3 regions of the Rhizobium cerradonense genome follow, and region 2 is predicted to be linked to each of the others. Evidence: predicted binding sites of a transcription regulator. Region 2 holds the regulator's gene; each other region holds the start of a gene.
What was found. Region 2 encodes PhoB, which activates phosphate uptake and scavenging genes when phosphate is short. Its sites were predicted from a motif close to TGTCATNNANCTGTCAT; they were not measured.
Positions count from the first base shown of each region.

Region 1 (3,277 bases), on a different contig from region 2:
CCGTCGAAGAGACCGCAGCAGCCCTCGAAGAGGTGACGACGACGGTTCGCGATTCCGCCAAGCGCGCTGAAGATGTCGGCCATCTCGTCGAACGTGCCCGTCAGGGCGCTGAGAAGTCCGGCGATGTCGTGCGCAAGGCGGTCTCCGCCATGCAGCAGATCGAAAAGTCCTCGGGTGAGATCAGCAACATCATCAGCGTCATCGATGATATCGCCTTCCAGACCAACCTCCTGGCTCTGAATGCCGGTGTCGAAGCTGCCCGCGCCGGTGATGCCGGCAAGGGTTTCGCGGTCGTCGCCCAGGAAGTCCGCGAGCTGGCCCAGCGTTCCGCCAGCGCCGCCAAGGAGATCAAGGCACTGATCACCACCTCGAGCGATCAGGTCAACACCGGCGTGTCGCTGGTCGGCGAAACCGGCAAGGCGCTGGAACTGATCGTTTCCGAAGTGCAGGAGATCAACCGCCACGTCGGCGCCATCGTCATCGCCACCCGCGAACAGTCGACCGGCTTGCAGGAAATCAACACTGCCGTCAACAATATGGACCAGGGCACGCAGCAGAATGCCGCCATGGTCGAGGAACAGACGGCGGCGAGCCATGCACTCGCCCGCGAGGCAGCCTCCCTCAATGAGCTCCTGCACCAGTTCCGTCTGAGTGACATGCCCCGCGAATCCAAACGTCCTGCGGCCGTTACCGCCCAGTCACGACCGGCTGCTTCGCCTGCGAGGGCATTGGGCCGCACGGTTGCCAAGGCGTTTGGCGGCAAGGCCACCGCGGCGGCTGTTGCCCAGGATGAGTGGGAGGAGTTCTGAGGCTGGCGTCTTGATGACGCCGAACCTCTGATGCTCTTTCTGACGGGCATCGGAGGTCGGGGAGATCTGTCTCGCCTGTTTCGAGGCGAGACAGATATCAGTTAGCGGTAGCTGCCGAGGGTGGCTATGACCCTTGGCCAGTGCTACCGCGAAAGCGTTCCCTAGTACTTGGACGGAACGTAAAGCTCCGGCGGCAGCACCTTGCGCTCATAGTTGGGGTTGAAGACGCGCTCCGGCAGGGTGATGTCCTCGTGAGGCACGTCCTCATAGGGAATCTGCCTGAGCAGATGGTCGATGCAGTTCAGGCGGGCGCGCTTCTTGTCATTGCCTTCGACGATGTGCCAGGGCGCTTCCGGAATGTTCGTGCGCGCGAAGGTTTCTTCTTTCGCCTTCGTATAGGCTTCCCACCGCACGCGGGACTGCAGATCCATCGGCGAGAGCTTCCACTGCTTCAAGGGATCGTGGATGCGCACGAGGAAGCGAAGCTGCTGCTCCTCGTCGGTGATCGAAAACCAGTATTTGACAAGCCGAATCCCGGAGCGAACCAGCATGCGTTCGAACTCGGGTACGTCGTGAAAGAACTGTTCGACCTGATCTTCCGTCGCAAAGCCCATCACACGCTCGACACCGGAGCGATTGTACCAGGACCGGTCGAAGAGAACGATCTCGCCGCCCGCCGGCAGATGGGGCACATAGCGCTGGAAATACCATTGGGACTTTTCGCGGTCGGATGGCGCTGGCAGCGCCACGACCCTGGCAACGCGCGGGTTGAGCCTTTGGGTGATCCTCTTGATTGCCCCGCCTTTGCCCGCCGAGTCTCGGCCCTCGAAGATCACGACGACCTTCTCCTTGTGATAGGTCACCCAATCCTGGAGCTTGATCAGTTCGGCCTGTAGCGACAGCAGGGTGCGGAAGTAGTCGATACGCGGCATCGCAGCCGGATGTGCCTTCTGGTAAATCTTTCGGATCTCTTCGGAAAGAGCCGGTTCCGAGAGTTCCAACTCATAGTCTTCGTCTAGCGTATCGGCCAGTTCCGCTTCAAGCCAGTCGGAATACTGGTGCTCTTTGTCTGAATTGTTCAAGGTTCTCTCCGCTTCTCGATGGCAGCTAACGACAGCAGTCGATGCATGATCGCTCTTAAAAACGCGAACATGCCCGTTCCTGCATTGCTGCAAGTTCCGCTTTGTTCATGACAGTTAGATGACTGATTGCCGCAGGGCGAAGAGACGAAGCACGCCGCACTCAATTCTAATCAGCAAAAGCGGACTAGATGCCGTGGAGGCAAAGCCAGCGACCTTTCCACATTCAAATCAACGCGCTTCGCCCACAGGGCGACCACGCCTCAGGGCGCGCCTGTTAAAGTGCCGGAAGATCGACATCCGAACAAACGGTAGATCGATGGCGGGCCAAGCCGGATTTACCCGACGACCTCGATAATCCGGCTGCGGCCCAGCGCCTTGAACACCGTCTGCACGATGCCGGCCCGGTCGAGACCGGCTTTGGCATTCATGACTTCGGGCTTGGCTTGCTCCATCCAGATGTCGGGCATGACCAGCGTGCGGATCTTCAAACCATTGTCGAGCAGGCCTTCCGTGGCGAGGAATTGCATGACCTGGCTGCCGAAGCCGCCGACCGAGCCTTCCTCGATGGTGATCAGCACCTCATGATGGCTGGCAAGCTGGCGGATCAGATCGTGGTCGAGCGGTTTGGCGAAACGAGCATCGGCAACCGTTGTCGGCAGTCCGGCCGCATCGAGATCTTCGGCGGCGGCAAGGCTGTCGGCGAGCCGGGTGCCAAAGGATAGCAGCGCCACTTTCGAACCCTGCTTGACGATGCGGCCCTTGCCGATCTGAAGAATTTCGCCGCGTTCCGGCAAATCGACGCCAACGCCTTCGCCGCGCGGATAGCGGAAGGAGATCGGGCCAAGATCGTAGGCAGCAGCCGTGCGCACCATATGCTTCAGCTCCGCCTCGTCGGCGGCGGCCATGACCACGAAGCCGGGCAGGCTGGCGAGAAAGGCCGTGTCGAAGGAGCCGGCATGCGTCGGCCCGTCGGCGCCGACGAAGCCGGCGCGGTCGATCGGGAAGCGCACTGGTAGCCCCTGGATCGCGACATCGTGCACCACTTGGTCATAGGCGCGCTGCAGGAAGGTCGAATAGAGCGCCGCGAAGGGCTTAAAACCCTCGGCGGCCAGGCCGGCCGCAAACGTGACGGCATGCTGCTCGGCAATACCGACGTCGAAACAGCGGGCCGGGAAAAATTCCTGCAGCTTGTCGAGACCGGTGCCGTTCGGCATGGCGGCGGTGATGCCGACGATCTTTTCGTCCAGCATCGCTTCCTGCACGAGCGCATCGGCGAAGACGCTGGTATAGCTCGGTGCATTCGGCTTCACCTTGGCTTGCGCGCCGGTGATGACGTCGAACTTGTTGACGCCGTGATATTTGTCCGCCGCCGCTTCGGCAGGGGGA
Region 1 covers NZ_JAQJCK010000003.1:41,494-44,770, forward strand. The annotation lists gene PH547_RS07725 (methyl-accepting chemotaxis protein) at 1-809, shown strand, start outside; gene ppk2 (polyphosphate kinase 2) at 971-1,891, opposite strand; gene dxs (1-deoxy-D-xylulose-5-phosphate synthase) at 2,227-3,277, opposite strand, start outside.
Region 1: ppk2 (polyphosphate kinase 2) is a predicted target of PhoB. The motif match lies at 1,999-2,015, and genes of this name have one in related genera.

Region 2 (3,277 bases):
CACGCTCGACGATCAGGATATCTACGACAACTCAATCGATGTCGTCGAGCTGCGTGCCCGCGTCGGCATGGTGTTTCAGAAGCCCAATCCGTTTCCGAAGTCGATCTACGAGAATGTGGCCTATGGTCCGCGTATCCATGGGCTGCATCGGTCCAAGAGCGATCTCGACCATATCGTCGAAACCAGTCTGCAGAAGGCCGGGCTGTGGGGCGAGGTGAAGGATCGGCTCTATGATGCCGGCACCAGCCTCTCTGGCGGTCAGCAGCAACGCCTCTGCATCGCCCGCGCCGTCGCGGTCAGTCCCGAGGTCATTCTCATGGACGAGCCGTGCTCCGCGCTCGATCCGATCGCCACCGCCAAAGTCGAGGAACTCATTCATGAGCTGCGGGAAAACTTCACGATCGTCATCGTGACGCATTCCATGCAGCAGGCAGCCCGCGTTTCGCAACGTACCGCAATGTTTCATCTCGGCCATCTGGTCGAGGAGAACGATACCGATAAGATGTTCACCAATCCCGATGATTACCGCACGCAGGATTACATCATGGGCCGTTTTGGCTGATGATGCTCCCCGCGCGGTTCCTTTCACATCTTTCACCTAGAGGATAAAAAAATGGTCTCAACACACATTCTCTCCGCTTACGACGAAGACCTGAAGTTCCTGACGCGCCGCATTTCCGAAATGGGCGGCCTGGCGGAGCAGATGGTCAGCGACAGCGTCCGCGCCCTGGTAAACGGCGATGCCAGCCTTGCGCAGAAGGTCATCTCCGATGACGTCATTCTCGACCACGCCGAGCGCGAAGTCGGCGACAAGGCGATCGTCACCATCGCCCGCCGTCAGCCGATGGCTGCGGACCTGCGTGAAATCATGGGCTCCATCCGCATCGCCGCCGATCTGGAGCGCGTCGGCGATCTCGGCAAGAACACCGCAAAGCGCGTCATCGCCGTGCAGGGCACCGGCGTTCCGCGTCGTCTCGCCCGCGGCATCGAACACCTCTCCGAACTGGCGCTCGTCCAGCTCAAGGAAGTGCTCGACGTCTACTCGACCCGTTTACCTGACAAGGCCGTGTCGATCCGCGAACGCGACGAGGAAATCGACGCCATGTACACCTCGCTCTTCCGCGAGATGCTGACCTACATGATGGAGGATCCGCGCAACATCACCACCTGCACGCATCTTCTTTTCTGCGCCAAGAACATCGAGCGCATCGGCGACCATGCCACGAACATCGCCGAGACGATCTATTACATGGCGACCGGTGCCCAGCCCGAAGGCGAGCGCCCGAAGGACGATACCGCCAACACCGTCGGTTCGGTAACGGAATAAAGTAGACACCAAGAGAAGGAGACCAGAGGCGCATGGTTCCGAGAGTTGCTGTTGTAGAAGACGAGGAAGCGCTAAGCGTTCTGCTGCGCTATAACCTCGAGGCCGAGGGCTTCGAGGTCGACACTATCCTGAGAGGCGACGAAGCTGAGCTGCGCCTCCAGGAGCGCATCCCCGATCTTCTGATCCTCGATTGGATGCTCCCCGGCGTGTCCGGCATCGAGCTCTGCCGTCGGCTGCGCATGCGGCCGGAGACGGAGCGCCTGCCGATCATCATGCTCACCGCTCGCGGCGAGGAAAGCGAGCGCGTGCGCGGCCTTTCCACCGGCGCGGACGACTATGTCGTCAAGCCGTTCTCGACGCCGGAACTGATGGCCCGCGTCAAGGCGATGTTGCGCCGAGCCCGCCCGGAGGTCCTGTCCACGGTACTGCGCTGCGGCGATATCGAACTGGACCGCGAAACCCATCGCGTCCACCGAAAGAGCCGTGAAGTGCGGTTGGGGCCGACGGAATTCCGCCTTCTGGAATTCCTGATGTCGTCCCCCGGCCGCGTCTTCTCTCGGTCTCAGTTGCTCGACGGCGTGTGGGGGCATGATATCTATGTCGACGAACGCACCGTCGACGTGCATGTCGGCCGCCTGCGCAAGGCGCTGAATTTCTCCAACATGCAGGACGTCATCCGCACCGTTCGCGGCGCGGGTTATTCCATGGAGGCCTGATGGGGGAGGCCTGATCGGGGCAACCCGATTGGCCATCCAACATAGCGGCGGAAACAGAAAACGGGCCTTTCGGCCCGTTTTTCCTTTGTCTGGTGTGGTTCAGTGCGCGGCCCGGCGCCGGTCATGCACCGGCTGGTAAGCCAGCCGCTGATGGTAGGTGCAGTACGGCGAAGAGTCCGGGCTGTCATTGCCGCAGAAGTGAAAATCTTCCTTCAGCGGGTCGCCGACCGGCCACTTGCAGGTGCGCTCCGTGAGCTCCGTCAGGCCGAGGCGGCGCGAGATCGGAACGACCACATTGGCGGCCGGACGATATTCGACTTCGCTGACCGTATCGATCTCGACCTCTTCCTTGAGCATCGTCGCACCCTGCTGGCGGGTAACCGTGCGGGTTGCAACGCGCGAGGCGTAATTCGGCGCGCGTGGGGCCGAGGTATTGCGCTTCGGCGCTCGAGCTGTGGTTGCCGCACCACCGGCCTTCGCTCGGCCCGGCAGGCTCAAGCGATGCACTTTGCCGATGACGGCATTACGGCTGACACCACCGAGCTGTGCCGCGATCTGGCTGGCGCTCAAACCTTCGGACCACAGCTTTTTCAGCTTCTCGACGCGTTCGTCTGTCCAATTCATGCCCTGTCTCCGCTATCGCGTTTCTGATGGCAGAATCCCTCACCATTGCCTCGAATTGGGTCGAGGCGTGAAACGCTTTAAAATTGTGGTGACTAGTTCCGCCGCATGCAGTCTAGTAATTGGTTTTTAACCTAGTGTGAGGCTGACTCCGTGACAAGAGTCGCGGGAATCTTGAGGAATCGATTTCGAGGTTTTCCCCAACTTGCTATACGTGAGTGGCATTTATGCAATATAAGTTGTCGAAGACATGCCATCCATCGAGAGGTGCTCTGCCGCACCTGCTAAATCGCCAGTTTTGTTGACATCGCAGTGCAAAACATCAATAGTGCCCATGCCGCCGCAAGGCGGCATTTTTGATTTTTCCGGGCCCGTTTCATTCGAAGGAAACGATTGGCCCTAAAGGTTGTGATTGAGGAGAATGCGCCATGGCTGAAACCGCGCCGCTTTATGACACCTATATGCGTGCTCCGCTGCGGTTCGAGCGAGGCGAGGGCGTGTGGCTGATCACGGAGACCGGCGAGCGTTATCTCGATTTCGCCGCGGGCGTCGCGGTGAATTCGCTTGGCCACGCCCATCCACATCTGGTTGCAGAGCTGAAGTCGCAGGCCGA
Region 2 covers NZ_JAQJCK010000007.1:119,783-123,059, reverse strand. The annotation lists gene pstB (phosphate ABC transporter ATP-binding protein PstB) at 1-562, shown strand, start outside; gene phoU (phosphate signaling complex protein PhoU) at 614-1,327, shown strand; gene phoB (phosphate regulon transcriptional regulator PhoB) at 1,360-2,043, shown strand; gene PH547_RS17300 (GcrA family cell cycle regulator) at 2,143-2,667, opposite strand; gene PH547_RS17295 (aspartate aminotransferase family protein) at 3,093-3,277, shown strand, end outside.

Region 3 (3,277 bases), on a different contig from region 2:
CGTCGGCAGGCCGAACTGCGCATCCGAACCACCGGGACCGGCAAGCCAGGCTTGAACCTGCGTATAGATGCCTTCGGATGCCGTCGTCGGAGTGCGCATCGCGCCAACAAAGCCTTCCGGCAACAGGCGCTGGCCCTTCCAGACACCATCCTGCAGCAGGAATTGGCCAAAGCGCGCCCAGTCGCGCGGCGTCGCATAAAGATAGGAACTGCCGACATAAGTACCGCGCTCATCGGCTTCCAACACAGCGCTGAACATGCCGAGCGGCGCAAACAACGCTTCACGCGGATAGGTGATCGCCGCACTCTCATTGGGAAGCTTGTTCATCCAAATCCGAGAGAGCAGCGTCGCCGTGCCGCTGGAATAGCTGAATCGTTCGCCTGCCGCCGCCTCTTGAGGCGCACTCGAGGCAACCCTGGTCGAATCCGGATCGAGATAGAGCATGCGCGTCACGTCTGAGACTGCGCCATATCCCTCATTGAAGGCCAAACCGCTCTCCATGCTAAGGAGATCGCTGAGCTTGATGTTCTTGCGCGCGTCGGCACTCCATTGCGGCAAAAGATTCTGATCGTCGAAGGACATGCGGCCGGAAAGCATGAGGCGGCCGATGATGGCGGCATTGACGGTCTTCGTCATCGACCAGCCGATCAAAGGCGTGCCCTTGTCGAATCCCTCGCCATAGGTCTCCGCGATGATGCGGCCGTTCTTGACGACGACGATGGCGCGCATGGCGGGACCGGCAAAGTCCGGATTGGCAAGGAGCTTGGAGAGCGCGAGGCCGGTGTCGTCTTGGCCCAGCACGGCCTTATCGCCATCCGGCCAAGGAGAATCGCTTTTGGCCGCTTTGATCTTATTGAGGAACGCCGCGCTGCGCGCCGCCGGCAGATCGCCGTCCGGCACCGTCGTGCAGCCGAGCGCGCCGCGGTAGAGCGCATAGTTTGGTGCAAACATGCCGAGAAAGCGGGCGGTTACCACGCCTTCCTCTCGATTGACCGAAACCCGAACGAGCTTCAGCGCCGGATTGCCCGGCGCCTGCACGTCATCCGCCAATATCCGCTCGGGATCGCGCTTGGCGATAAAGGTATTCGAGCAGACGATCTTGGCGGCATAGCCGTCCCCGACCCTCAACAATTCCGGTGGCCAGACCGAAAGCCAGACCGCACCGCCCGCGACAATGATCAGCAGCAAAAAAACAAGAGCCCCGACCACTCTCGATATTAAACGCATATCACACACCCTCCGAAGGAATGCGGAGACAATCAGGAAATGCAGGAATGTGAAAGACCTATCGTCGCCACAGCCTTGCAAATATCACCGTGACGGCCCTACCGGCCGGGTCTGCCAACAGTCCACGTCATCAGACTGTAGCATTGCCGGGTTACACGCGCTGAACCTGACAAATCGGTGACAAGACTCAGATGACGGAATTTGCCCCGGATGCCGGTCTCCACAAGAATCGGAAACTCAAGGACGCTCTGCTGCAACACAAGGCTCTGTCGAAGGCCGGCTTTTCGGAGCGCCTGTTCGGCATGTTGTTTTCCGGCCTTGTCTATCCGCAGATCTGGGAGGATCCGGATATCGACATGGAGGCGATGGAGCTGCAGCCGCACCACCGCATCGTCACAATCGGCTCGGGCGGCTGCAACATGCTCGCCTATCTTTCGCAGAACCCGGCTTCCATCGATGTCGTCGACCTCAATCGTCACCACATCGCGCTGAACAAGCTCAAGCTCGCCGCCTTCCGGCTGCTACCCGGACATGCCGATCTCGTGCGCTTCTTCGGCACGCCGGACGTTAGCGCCAATAGCCAGGCATACGATCAGTTCATCGCGCCGCGTCTCGATCCGGCGACCGCCGCTCACTGGGATGGCCGCGACATGTATGGCCGCCGCCGCGTCACGGTGTTCAACCGCAACATCTATAAGACCGGCCTGCTCGGCCGCTTCATCGGCGCCGCCCATGTGCTGGCCCGCCTGCACGGCGTCCGCCTCGGCAAGATGACGGAAGCCCGCACGGTCCGCGAACAGCGGCAGTTCTTCGACAACGAAATTGCGCCGATCTTCGACAAGCCGATGGTCCGCTGGCTACTCGGCCGTAAGAGCTCGCTTTTCGGCCTCGGCATCCCGCCGCAACAATATGACGAACTTGCGAGCCTCGCAGGTGACGATTCCATATCTGGCGTCCTGAAGCACCGCCTGGAAAAGCTGGCCTGCCACTTCCCGATGCGGGACAATTATTTCGCCTGGCAGGCCTTTGCGCGGCGCTATGCCTCCCAACACCAAGGCCCGTTGCCGACCTATCTGCGGCCTGAGCACTACGCCGCAATCCGCGCCAATGCCGACCGCGTCGATGTGCATCATGCCAACTTCACGGAGCTTCTGGCCTCCAAGCCCGCCGCTTCGCGCGACCGCTATATCCTGCTCGACGCCCAGGACTGGATGACCGACGAACAGCTCAACGACCTCTGGGCTGAAATTACCCGCACGGCCCGCGAAGGCGCCCGCGTCATTTTCCGCACCGCCGCCGAAAAGAGCATCATCGAAGGTCGCCTCTCCCCCGCCATTCGCGATCAGTGGGTCTATTTCGAAGAGCGCTCGCAGGAGCTTAACGTCCGCGACCGCTCGGCGATCTACGGCGGCTTCCACATCTACGGGAAAAAAGCGTGAGCCAGGCGGATACAGGTCTTCAGACAAGCTCGAAGAACCATGCCGGACTGATGGACGGCATGTACCGTTACCAGCGGCACATCTACGACCTGACCCGCAAATATTACCTCTTCGGCCGCGATCGCACCATTGCGCACCTCAACGTGCCTTTGAGCGGCTCCCTACTGGAAGTGGGTTGCGGCACCGGCCGCAACATGTTGCTGGCTCATCGTCGCTTTCCCTCGGCGAGACTCTATGGCCTCGACATCTCCCAAGAGATGCTGATTTCGGCCCGCAATAATTTTCGCGGGCTGAAACAAGTACCGGATTTCCGCGTCGCCGACGCCACTGCCTTCTCGGCTGGTGATTTCGGTGTCGACGGTTTCGATCGTGTCATGATTTCCTACGCACTCTCGATGATCCCGGACTGGAAGAGCGCGATCGATGCTTCGCTGAACGCGGTCATTCCCGGCGGCGAACTGCACATCGTCGATTTCGGCCAACAGGAGCGCCTGCCTGGTTGGTTCCGCACCATGCTGAAAGGCTGGCTGACAAAGTTCCACGTCACCCCCCGCGCCGACCTCCGCGCCGTGCTCGAAGAGCGAGTCGCGGCGCGCGGCGCGAAGCTGGTA
Region 3 covers NZ_JAQJCK010000001.1:789,505-792,781, forward strand. The annotation lists gene PH547_RS03840 (serine hydrolase domain-containing protein) at 1-1,227, opposite strand, end outside; gene PH547_RS03845 (BtaA family protein) at 1,419-2,666, shown strand; gene PH547_RS03850 (class I SAM-dependent methyltransferase) at 2,663-3,277, shown strand, end outside.
Region 3: PH547_RS03845 (BtaA family protein) is a predicted target of PhoB. The motif match lies at 1,353-1,369, and genes of this name have one in related genera.